DNA from 2 places in the Brevibacterium sp. BDJS002 genome. Region 1 is predicted to be linked to the other one. Evidence: predicted binding sites of a transcription regulator. Region 1 holds the regulator's gene; the other holds the start of a gene.

Evidence for each region. The regulator HrcA, encoded in region 1, represses chaperone genes, less so after heat shock. The targets are predictions, from matches to a motif close to TTNGCACTCGNNNNNNNCGAGTGCNAA.
Region 2: the regulator HrcA is predicted to act here: its motif matches at 2,750-2,776, upstream of groL (chaperonin GroEL).

Annotation. Positions count from the first base shown of each region.
Region 1 is NZ_CP116392.1:2,431,342-2,436,716, forward strand. Features, by position in the region: gene PGC08_RS11440 (16S rRNA (uracil(1498)-N(3))-methyltransferase) at 1-246, opposite strand, end outside; gene dnaJ (molecular chaperone DnaJ) at 243-1,361, opposite strand; gene hrcA (heat-inducible transcriptional repressor HrcA) at 1,465-2,535, opposite strand; gene PGC08_RS11455 (DUF3097 domain-containing protein) at 2,676-3,539, shown strand; gene PGC08_RS11460 (DUF4870 domain-containing protein) at 3,697-4,515, shown strand; gene hemW (radical SAM family heme chaperone HemW) at 4,656-5,375, opposite strand, start outside.
Region 2 is NZ_CP116392.1:3,479,405-3,484,779, reverse strand. Features, by position in the region: gene PGC08_RS16180 (aldehyde dehydrogenase family protein) at 1-770, shown strand, start outside; gene PGC08_RS16175 (DUF3263 domain-containing protein) at 1,075-1,341, shown strand; gene PGC08_RS16170 (LytR C-terminal domain-containing protein) at 1,344-1,967, shown strand; gene PGC08_RS16165 (cold-shock protein) at 2,325-2,528, shown strand; gene groL (chaperonin GroEL) at 2,934-4,571, shown strand; gene PGC08_RS16155 (hypothetical protein) at 4,665-5,048, shown strand; gene PGC08_RS16150 (DUF1707 SHOCT-like domain-containing protein) at 5,104-5,375, opposite strand, start outside.

The DNA of each region.
Region 1 (5,375 bases):
GACCAACCGCGGTCGTTCCACCTCGGCGTGGGTCACCGAAGCAACCTGAAGTCCCATTTCATTCGCCGAGGCGCTCGTAACGGTTCCGCACACGCGAGTGCCGGCTCCGTCGACGACTTCGAGCTCATCCCCGGGTCCGAGTCTGCGGACTCGGACCGCGTGCCCGGCCACGTCCTCACCGAAAGTGAGCACCTGACCGGCGGCCGCCTCGGCGACCTGGGAGGAGAAGAAGACGGGAAGACTCACCGACCGGCGAACTTCTCACGCATGCGGGAGAACATGCCTCGGTTCTGGGTGGTGATCTGCGCGCGTGGAGTCTCCTCATCGCGCAGCTTCGCCAACTGCGACAGCAGGTCCTTCTGCTCATCGTCGAGTTTGTCCGGTGTCATCACGTCGACCGTGATGAGGAGGTCGCCTCGGGTCTCCGAACGCAGACGGGAGGCGCCGAGTCCGGGAAGCTTGACGACGGTGCCGGACTGGATGCCGGCCTCGATCGAGAGATCCTGAGTGCCGTCGAAGGTATCGAACGGGATCGAGGCGCCGAGGGCGGCCGCGGTCATCGGCACCGAAACGGAGGCGCGCAGGTTGTCACCGTCGCGCTGGAAGACTTCGTGACGGGTCACCATGACCTCGACGAAGAGATCGCCGGCAGGTCCACCTCCGGGTCCCACCTCGCCCTGGGAGGAGAGCTGGATGCGCGTTCCGTCGGAGACTCCGGCGGGGATGCGGATCTTCATGGTCCGCTGCTTGCGGACGCGGCCGTCTCCCTGGCAGTTGAGGCAGGGGTTGGGAATGACGGTGCCGTAGCCGTGGCAGGAGTTGCAGGTCTGGTTAGTCACCATCTGGCCCAGCAGTGTCCGGGTCATGCGCTGGACGCTGCCGGCTCCGTGGCACAGGGTGCAGGTCTCAACGGAGGTGCCCTGCTGTGTTCCAGCACCCGAACAGGTGTCACAGACCACGGCAGTAGCGACGTCGAGGTCGATGTTGCCGCCGAATGCGGCGGTCTCGAGGTCGATGTTGACTCCCACGAGCGCGTCCTTGCCACGCTGCGTGCGCGGCATCGGGCCACCGGCTGAGCCGGCCCCTCCGCCGAAGAAGGTTTCGAAGATGTCGCCGAAGCCGCCGAAGCCGCCACCGCCGGCAGGGAAGCCCTGTCCGTTCTCGCCGCCGCCCATGTCGTAGTTGCGGCGCTTCTCCGAGTCGGAGAGAACGTCGTAGGCAAGGGAAATGGCTTTGAACTCATCCTCGTGGCCGGGGTTCACATCGGGGTGATACTTCCGGGCCAGCTTTCGGTAGGACGATTTGATTTCAGCCGCCGAAGCGTCTTTGGACACTCCGAGTGTTTCATAGTGATCGGCCACAGAAACTTCTCTCTCCCTGGTGGTGTGGGTTGTTCGCGTTGTCGTGCCTGTTCGCAGTGTGGTGCTTGTTCGCGCTGTGCTGTGCGCTGTCGGATCGGTACATCTAGCTCTGATCGAGGACAGAGGAGACGTACTTCGCCACGGCTCGCACAGCGGTGATCGTCGTCGGATAGTCCATCCGGGTCGGCCCGAGCACAGCCAATCGCGCGGAGGAGCCCGCGTCATGACCATATTCGGCGGCCACGAGGGATGTCGAGCTGAATGACTCGTGAGTATTCTCACGACCGATCCGAACGCTGATCTCCTCTTGGTCCTCGGCCATCGATGTCAGCAGCTTGAGCAGTACGACCTGCTCTTCGAAAGCTTCGAGGATCGGTGCCATCTTCTCACCGAACTCCCGTCCGGAGCGAGCCAGGTTCGCGGTGCCTGCCATGATGATGCGTTCTTCACGCGTGGCGATGACAAGATCTGTGACTGCGGCTCGCACCTGCGTCAGAGCCGCGGCGAGCTCAGCGCCGACTGAGTTGGCTCCGCCGAGGGGTTCTGTCTCGGTGCCGTCGGCGACCGCGCCCGTGGTGCTGGGGGTGACCGTGCTCATCACCTTTGAGAGCTTCTGGCCGGAGAATTCGGTGTTGACCTCATCGCGGATTCCGCGCAGTGATTCGTCGTCGATGACTCCCGGTGTGATCACGACCTTCTGTTCGACCTGACCGGCATCGGTGATGAGGACGACGAGGATGCGGTTGGGCCCCAGGCCCACGACCTCGATGTGTTTGATCGTGGCGCGAGAGACCGTCGGGTACTGGATCAGGGCCACCTGGTGGGTCAGACCCGAGAGGACTCGCACCGTACGGTCGAGCATGTCATCGAGGTCCCCGTTTCCGTCGATGAGCTGGAAGATCGCACGCCGCTCAGCCTGGGTCAGCGGTTTGAAGTCGTCGATGCGGTCAACGAACATCCGGTAGCCCAGGTCGGTTGGGATCCGACCGGCGGAGGTATGGGGCTGCGCGATGTAGCCCTCCTGCTCGAGGTGAGCCATGTCGTTGCGGATCGTGGCCGGCGAAACTCCGAGCGTATGGCGCTGAACGATGGCCTTCGAACCGACGGGTTCATTGGTGGCGACGAAGTCTTCGACGATCGCACGCAGAACCTGTGCTCGTCTGCTGTCGTTCATTCGTCCCTCCTTGAGTTCGGCGCTGCATTTGGCACTCATCTGCCTTGAGTGCCAATTCTACGCCTCTTGCAGTTCGAATTCACTTTCGCCCCTGTCCCAGCGGGTCACCGCCCATCGCGCCGAGTCCTTGATTAGGGTGGTTGACCGTGAATACCTTTGATCGCTACGGACCCGATGTACTGGCAGGTTCCTCTCCTTCCTCGCACCGGCCCAAGAAGTCCACCCCTGTCGAGCTCGCACTCGGAATGGTCCTCGAGGACGCCATGAGCGGATATGTCGGCGCCGTCGTCGGCGCCGAGAAGACCACTGCCGGCGTCGTCGTCAATCTCGAGGACCGTGCAGGCAAGGTCCGCGCATTCCCACTGGGGCCCGGCTTCCTGCTTGAAGGCAAACCCGTAGACATCAAGCTCCCTGCCAAGAAAAAATCGGCCCCAGGTCGCACGGCCTCGGGGTCGCGGGCAGTCGGCAATGCCCGGGCCCGAGTGGCTCGCGGATCGCGCATCTGGGTCGAGGGCAAACATGATGCTGAACTGGTGGAGAAGATCTGGGGTGACGATCTGCGCATCGAGGGAGTCGTCGTCGAACCCCTGGGCGGCTTGGATGACGTCGCTGACAAGCTCGCTGCCTTCGGTCCCGACAAGGAGCACCGCGTCGGGGTTCTCGCCGACCATCTGGTCTCTGGCACCAAGGAGTCCAAGATCGCCGATGCGGTGCGTGCCGATCCTCGCTATCGCGATGTCGTCCACATCATCGGACACCCCTATGTCGACATCTGGCAGGCGGTCAAGCCTCATGTCGTGGGCATCAGGGAATGGCCCGTCGTCCCCCGGGGCGAGGACTGGAAGACGGGAATCCTGAAGCGAATCGGCTGGCCCCACGCCGATCACCGGGATGTGGCACGCGGCTGGGTTCGCATTCTGGGCAAGGTCAGCACCATCGCCGACGTCGAACCCACGCTCTCCGGTCGAGTCGAGGAGCTCATCGACTTTGTGACGGTCGGGTGAGACGCCGTTCGGATAAGCCACCGGGACGGGGAAAACGCAGGTCAGTTGAGGCCCCAGGGAGTTTGTGATCGATCTGGTACACGATTCGGGCTTTCCCCCATTCGGCGCCAGAGCATTTCCGATAGTGTGAATGACCAGAAGCTCTGAAAGGACCCGCATGTCTTATAACCCCCAGCAGCCCAACAACGGCTCTGACCAGTCGCGTCCCATGCCACCGAACTATTCTCAGGCCTCTGGACCCCAACAGCCCTACAGCCAGCAGAACCAGAACTATGGTTCCCAGCAGCCGAATCCCGCTCCGCAGACCTACGGTTCACAGCAGGGCCAGCCGGCTCAGCCCGGTTTCGGATCGCAGCAGCCCGGTCAGCAGCCGAACTACGGTTCGCAGCAGCCAGGTTACGGTTCGCAGCAGGCCTACAGCGGCCAGCAGCAGTCCGGGCAACAGCAAGCGTACGGCCAGGGACAGTATGGGCAGGGTCAACAGCAGTATGCCCAGCAGCCCTATGGGCAGCAGGCGTACGGCTACGGACCAGGACAACCGGTCGGAAATCCGGCGCTGTTCGACTCACGGATGCTCCCGGAGAATGCCTACGGCCCCGGCTCCGAGATGTTCTGGCAGGCCAGCGAGAACGACAGAACCACAGTTCTCTGGACACACCTCGGGTCGATCATCGTCGGGTTCCTGCCCCTGATCATGTTCCTCATCAAGAAGGACGAATCGCCCTACGTGCGCGAACATTCACGACAGGGCCTCAACGCCATGATCACGAACCTCATCGCCACGTTCGCGGCCGTCATGGTGTTCATGGTCATCGGCTTCGTCCTCGCGCTCGTCACCTTCGGTCTCGGGTTCTTCGTCTATTTCCTGGCATTCCTCGTCCCGCTCCTCTACACGGTGCTCTACATCATCGCCGCTGTAGCCGGGAGCAAGGGAGAGGGCTATCAGTTCCCCCTCGTGATCAACTTCGTGAAGTGATCAGGTCCACCCCATGAGCTGAGAGTCGTTTCAGCATCAAGAAGCCGCTGCCATCGCAATCGATGACAGCGGCTTCTTCGCGTTCGGTTCAGTTCGCTGGGCCTGCGTTCAGCTGACCGAGTTCAGGCCTCGGAGCCGATTCAGTCCACGTAGTCGGTCAGGATACGAACCATATAGTCCGCCATGAGCCGTCCCTGCAGAGTGGGTTCGAAGCGACCTTCGTCCACGGCGTCACCATCGAGCAGTCCCTGTTTCACAAAGCCGCGGATCGCCCGCTCGCTGCCTGCTCCCAACGAGTCCAGTGGCAGTTCCGAATCGATGCGGGCTGCGAGCATGATCCGCTCGATCTCCTGCGTCGACTCGTCGAGGACCTCACGCCCGATGGCAGGTGACTCGCCTGCGAGCAATCGGTCGGACCAGGCACGGGGATGTTTGGCGTTCCAGAACCGCACTCCCCCGACGTGCGAGTGGGCTCCGGGTCCGAAACCCCACCAATCGGCATTGCGCCAGTAGGCCATGTTGTGGTCACAGCGGGTCTCGGCTGACGTCGACCAGTTGCTGACCTCGTACCAGTGCAGACCAGCAGCCGCCATGGCGGCATCGGCGATCTCATACTTATCGGCCAGATCGTCTTCGTCGGGCATCGGCAGTTCACCACGGCGAACCATGGCGCCCATCTTCGTGCCGGGTTCGACGATGAGCGAATAGGCAGAGATATGGTCGACGTCGTTGCTCAGCGCCACCTCAAGTGACCTGCGCCAGTCGTCGATGGACTCCCCCGGTGTTCCGTAGATGAGGTCGAGGCTGAGTTCCAGACCGGCCTCTTTGATCCACCGAGCCACATCCGGAATCTTCGCCGG
Region 2 (5,375 bases), 1.0 Mb from region 1:
CGACGAACGTCGGCCGCCACGTCGCTGAACTGGCAGGCGGACGCCTCGCTCACTCCTCGATGGAACTCGGCGGCAAGAGCCCCAACATCGTCTTCCCCGATTCGAACGACGACGACACTCTCCAGCAGGTGCTGCTGTCGACCCGCTTCGCACGCCAGGGTCAGTCCTGCACGATGGGTTCGCGTCTGTTCCTGCACGAGGACATCTACGATGACTTCCTGGGCAAGCTCGTCGACGCAGTGTCGAAGATGAAGGTCGGTGACCCTCGCAACGAGGATTCAGACATCGGCTGCATCATCAACGAGAAGCAGTACAACCAGGTCTCGGACTACATCGAGATGGGCAAGTCGATGGACGGCGTCGAGATCGCCTACGACGGTTCGGACTCACTCGAGGTCGGCGAACCCGGTTTCTACCACGCACCGGTCATCTTCTCCAAGGCCAAGAACGAATGGCAGACCAGCCAGGAGGAGATCTTCGGACCCGTCCTCTCGGTCATTCCCTGGAAGGACGTCGACGAGGTCATCGACATGGCCAATGACAGTGAGTTCGGTCTCGCTGCCTTCGTCTTCACAAGGAACGTCGATGCCGCACTGACCATGGCCAACCGGATCGAGTCCGGCTGGGTCCAGGTCAACCAGGGCGGCGGACAGCTCGCCGGACAGTCCTACGGCGGCATGAAGACCTCAGGCTTCGGCCGCGAGGCCTCGCTCGAAGGCATGCTCGAAGGCTTCACCCAGATCAAGCAGGTCAACATCCGCATCCGCTGACCAGCACATATCTGAGCAGCCCGAATCTGACCGGCGATCCGCCAAGGACCGTCGCAGCAGCACTGTCGACCCACTCGGCTGCGGCCGGTTCACCCACTGTGGTGAGCCGCCTGCAGCAGGGTGGGTCGGCTGCTTCCCACGGGGTAACCAGGAGATCCCCCGGAGGTGGAAGGTGCCGGAAGAAGGCGCCGAGAGACGCATGAATCCGCGCCCGCAGGGCAGCGACGGCGCGCCGGGAATTTCAGTCCTGTCCTCCGGGCGATAATATAGAAGCAACGATTCTTCTCGAAGGAGCACAACCTCTATGCCGCAGAACCAAGGCGCCCCCGAACTGAGTGAGCTCGAGGTGTCCGTTTTGGAGTTCGAGCGGCGGTGGTGGAAGTACGGTGGAGCCAAGGATCACGCGATCCGTGAGCGGTTCGACATGTCTGCCACCAGCTACTTCCAGATCCTCAATTCCCTGCTCGACAACCCTGCCGCACTTGCCAGTGACCCTATGCTGGTCAAACGCCTGCGTCGCATCCGCACTACGCGGCAGAGCGAACGTGCACAAGCCCGCGTCTCGAGGTAGACATGACTGACGAATTCGACGAGATCGAACCCGGACGACGCAGTGGAGCCCATCGACAGGACTCCTCGGCGCAATCGAACGTCGGTGCCATCGCGCTGGTCATCATCCTCGCACTCGTTGCCGTTCTGCTCGTCGTCGCGGCCATCAACATCATCACGTCTTCGATGAAGGACCCCGAGGACAACGTTGCCGACTCCGGATCCGATAAGACCGCCTCGGCGAGCCCATCGCCGAGTGAAAGCGAAGTCAGCGTCGCCGATTCGGACCTCAAAGTTGACGTACTCAATGGTTCGGGAGTCTCCGGAGTTGCGAAGAAGTTCTCCGAAGCAGTGGAGGAGAAGGGCTGGGGCATCGGCCAGGTCGGCAACTATTCGACCGGGCTGAGCGTCTCCACGGTCTACTACTCGGACGAGTCGAATAAATCTCAGGCGAAGATGGTCGCCGACGCACTCGGAATCGAGGCCACGGAAGCCTCGACGGACTTCGACGCCGACATCACCGTCGTCATCTGCTCCGACATCGCCGAGCGCGGACCCAAGCCCAGCGAAGGCGGCTCCGGCGAGGGAGATTCGGCCGAAGGCGGCGCAGATTCCGGCTCGGCCGGGGCTACCGACAACAACGGCTGAGGCCCACGCGCCAGCTCGTTGTTGTTTCCAGCAGCGCATTTCTCATTCACGCCGGTGAAGTCAGTGATCGACGAAGGTTTCGTACCGGAAATGACGCCGTCGAAAACACCTTGATAACGAATTGGTAACAGTGTTGAGCGGCCGGAGGACCTGTGCGGCGCTGGGGTAGAGTTGCATCAGCTAGGCAAGCACTGCCCTTGTGTTCTATTCGTGCTTCACCGAGATCATTCTCTAGAGGTCAATGAGAGAAATCGCGGGGTCGGTTGAGTTTTACTAGCTTCCGTTGTCCGCGGCGCGGCCAGACCGGTCGCAATGGGGTGACGGAATGTCAATGACACTGCACTGTATGGAGAAGTAATGGCACAAGGTACCGTCAAATGGTTCAACGCCGAAAAGGGCTACGGATTCATCACCCTGGAAGGCAACAACCAGGACGTGTTCGTTCACTGGAGCGCAATCCAGATGGACGGCTACCGCGCTCTCGAAGAGGGCCAGCAGGTTGAGTTCGAAGTTGGAGAAGGACAAAAGGGTCCTCAGGCGGAATCCGTCACCCTCCTCTGAGACTCACGTACGTAAAGTCTTTTGATCCGCTGCGGCGGGAAGACGGTGAGAGCCCGAATCCCTCCGAGCGGGGAAAGCGCCAAGCAGGCAACTGCTTGGCGCTTTTCAGTTGTCTGGCGCACAGCGGTCCACGCAGTGGACGGCACTGAAGTTTCGCGCTGGGCCGAACCGCGTAATCCCGCGGAATCCACCCGATTCGAAGGCCCCGGGAACGCGCAATATTTGCACTCGCATGGGGAGAGTGCTAAATCTAGTACTGGTGAAAACCACTGGGTTTCTCATCAGTTGTCTCGAGAGCGTGGTCCATATGTGGAATGGAACATGCGGACCCACTCTCTGCCGTCGCGGGCGTTGACGACTGCTCTGGAATCCCACTCCACTCCATCAGGGAGGATCTAAGCCACTATGGCAAAGATGATTGCATTCGACGAAGAAGCTCGTCGGGGACTCGAAGCAGGTCTCAACCAGCTTGCGGACGCGGTCAAGGTAACCCTTGGACCCCGTGGCCGCAATGTCGTGCTCGAAAAGCAGTGGGGCGCTCCCACCATCACCAACGATGGTGTCTCCATTGCCAAGGAGATCGAACTCGAGGATCCCTACGAGAAGATCGGCGCTGAGCTCGTCAAGGAAGTCGCCAAGAAGACTGACGACGTCGCAGGCGACGGCACCACCACAGCTACAGTTCTTGCTCAGGCTCTCGTCCGCGAAGGCCTGCGCAACGTGGCAGCCGGTGCTGACCCACTCAGCCTCAAGCGCGGCATCGAGAAGGCTGTTGAAGCCGTCACCGGTGTGCTGCTTGAGAACGCCATCGACATCGAGACCAAGGAACAGATCGCCGCTACCGCCGGTATCTCCGCTGGAGATCCTGCTATCGGTGAACTGATCGCCGAGGCCATCGACAAGGTCGGCAAGGAAGGCGTCGTCACCGTCGAAGAGTCCAACACATTCGGACTCGAGCTCGAACTGACCGAGGGTATGCGCTTCGACAAGGGCTACATCTCCGGTTACTTCGTGACCGACACAGATCGCCAGGAAGCTGTCCTCGAGGATCCCTACATCCTCATCGTCAACTCCAAGATCTCGAACGTGAAGGATCTGCTGCCCGTCCTTGAGAAGGTTCAGCAGTCCAACAAGCCGCTGTTCATCATCGCTGAAGACGTCGAGGGCGAAGCTCTTGCGGTTCTCGTGTTGAACAAGATCCGTGGCACCTTCAAGTCCGTGGCCGTCAAGGCTCCTGGCTTCGGAGACCGCCGCAAGGCTCAGTTGGCCGACATCGCCATCCTCACCGGTGGTCAGGTCGTGTCCGAGGAAGTCGGGCTCAAGCTCGACAACGTGACCACCGAACTGCTGGGCACCGCCCGCAAGGTTGTCATCACCAAGGACGAGACCACCATCGTCGAAGGTGCCGGAGACGCCGAGGAGATCGCAGGCCGGGTCGCACAGATCCGTGCCGAGATCGAGAACTCGGATTCGGACTACGACCGCGAGAAGCTGCAGGAACGTCTGGCCAAGCTGGCCGGCGGCGTTGCAGTCATCAAGGCCGGAGCCGCGACCGAGGTCGAGCTCAAGGAAACCAAGCACCGCATCGAAGATGCAGTGCGCAACGCCAAGGCTGCTGTGGAAGAGGGAATCGTCGCCGGTGGCGGCGTCTCGCTCATCCAGGCGGGCAAGACTGCCTTCGCCAACCTCGCACTCGAGGGTGACGAAGCAACCGGTGCCAACATCGTCAAGGTTGCCATCGAAGCTCCGCTGAAGCAGATCGCCACCAACGCCGGCCTCGAAGCCGGTGTGGTTGCCGATAAGGTCGCCAACCTCGAGCCCGGATTCGGCCTCAACGCCGCAACCGGTGAGTACGAGGACCTGTTGGCCGCTGGCATCAACGACCCGGTCAAGGTGACCCGCTCTGCTCTGCAGAACGCCGCCTCGATCGCCGGTCTGTTCCTGACCACCGAGTCGGTTGTCGCCGACAAGCCTGAAAAGGCTGCACCAGGTGCTGACGCAGCTGCTGCCGGTATGGACGGAATGGGCGGCATGGGCTTCTGATCAGCCCTTCTCGCTCGAAGAGCCGTGCCGGTACCCGAAAGGGTGCCGGCACGGCTCTTTTCGGTTCGAGAGACGTGCCGTAGCCTGGCCGGTATGAACTTCACTGGCACAGAATCGTGTGGAAACAGTCCGAAGAACATGTTCGTGGCCCGGTTCGAGGAGAACCTGTTCAACGGTGACAGGGAAGCCCTCGCCGAGGTGGTCGATGAGGACTGCATCCTCCAGATCGTCGGCAACGGGGGAGTCGCGACCAGCACTGGTCGTGATGAGGTCCTCGCCGCTCTGCTGGGGCTGGCAGCCTCGAATCCCGTGGCCGGTCATCTCGAGGCCGCCATCACCCACGGCAAGGCCGCCGCGGCATGGGGGCAGTGGGAGAAATCGAGCGATGGTGAGGACATCTTGCACTTCTCACACACCTTCTGGTTCCGCACCAACAAGGCCGAGGAATTCGCTCAGATCCGGGTCTTCCAGCCCTGACGGGAGTGCTGTCCTGACGGGTGCGCTGCCCTGCCAGCGGACGTTTGTTTGTGCTTCAGTCCCAGGGGTTTCGGCGTCTGCGGCGACGCTCTTCGCGTCGTCGGCGCATCTCATCATGTGGTGAGTCTCGTCCCGGTGAGAAGGGCGGAGCCAGAGGGTGAGGTGGCTGCAGCCCGTGGCCGAACGTGTCCTCGGGGTCCTCGTCATCGTCACCGTCGTTCCTGCGCTCTTCGAGCTCGCGTTTGGCTTCAGCATCGCCGAGGTGCGCTCTGGCCCGCTTCGTCAGCTCGCGCTTCCGGTTGCGGATGAGGCTCTCCTTGTTGGAGA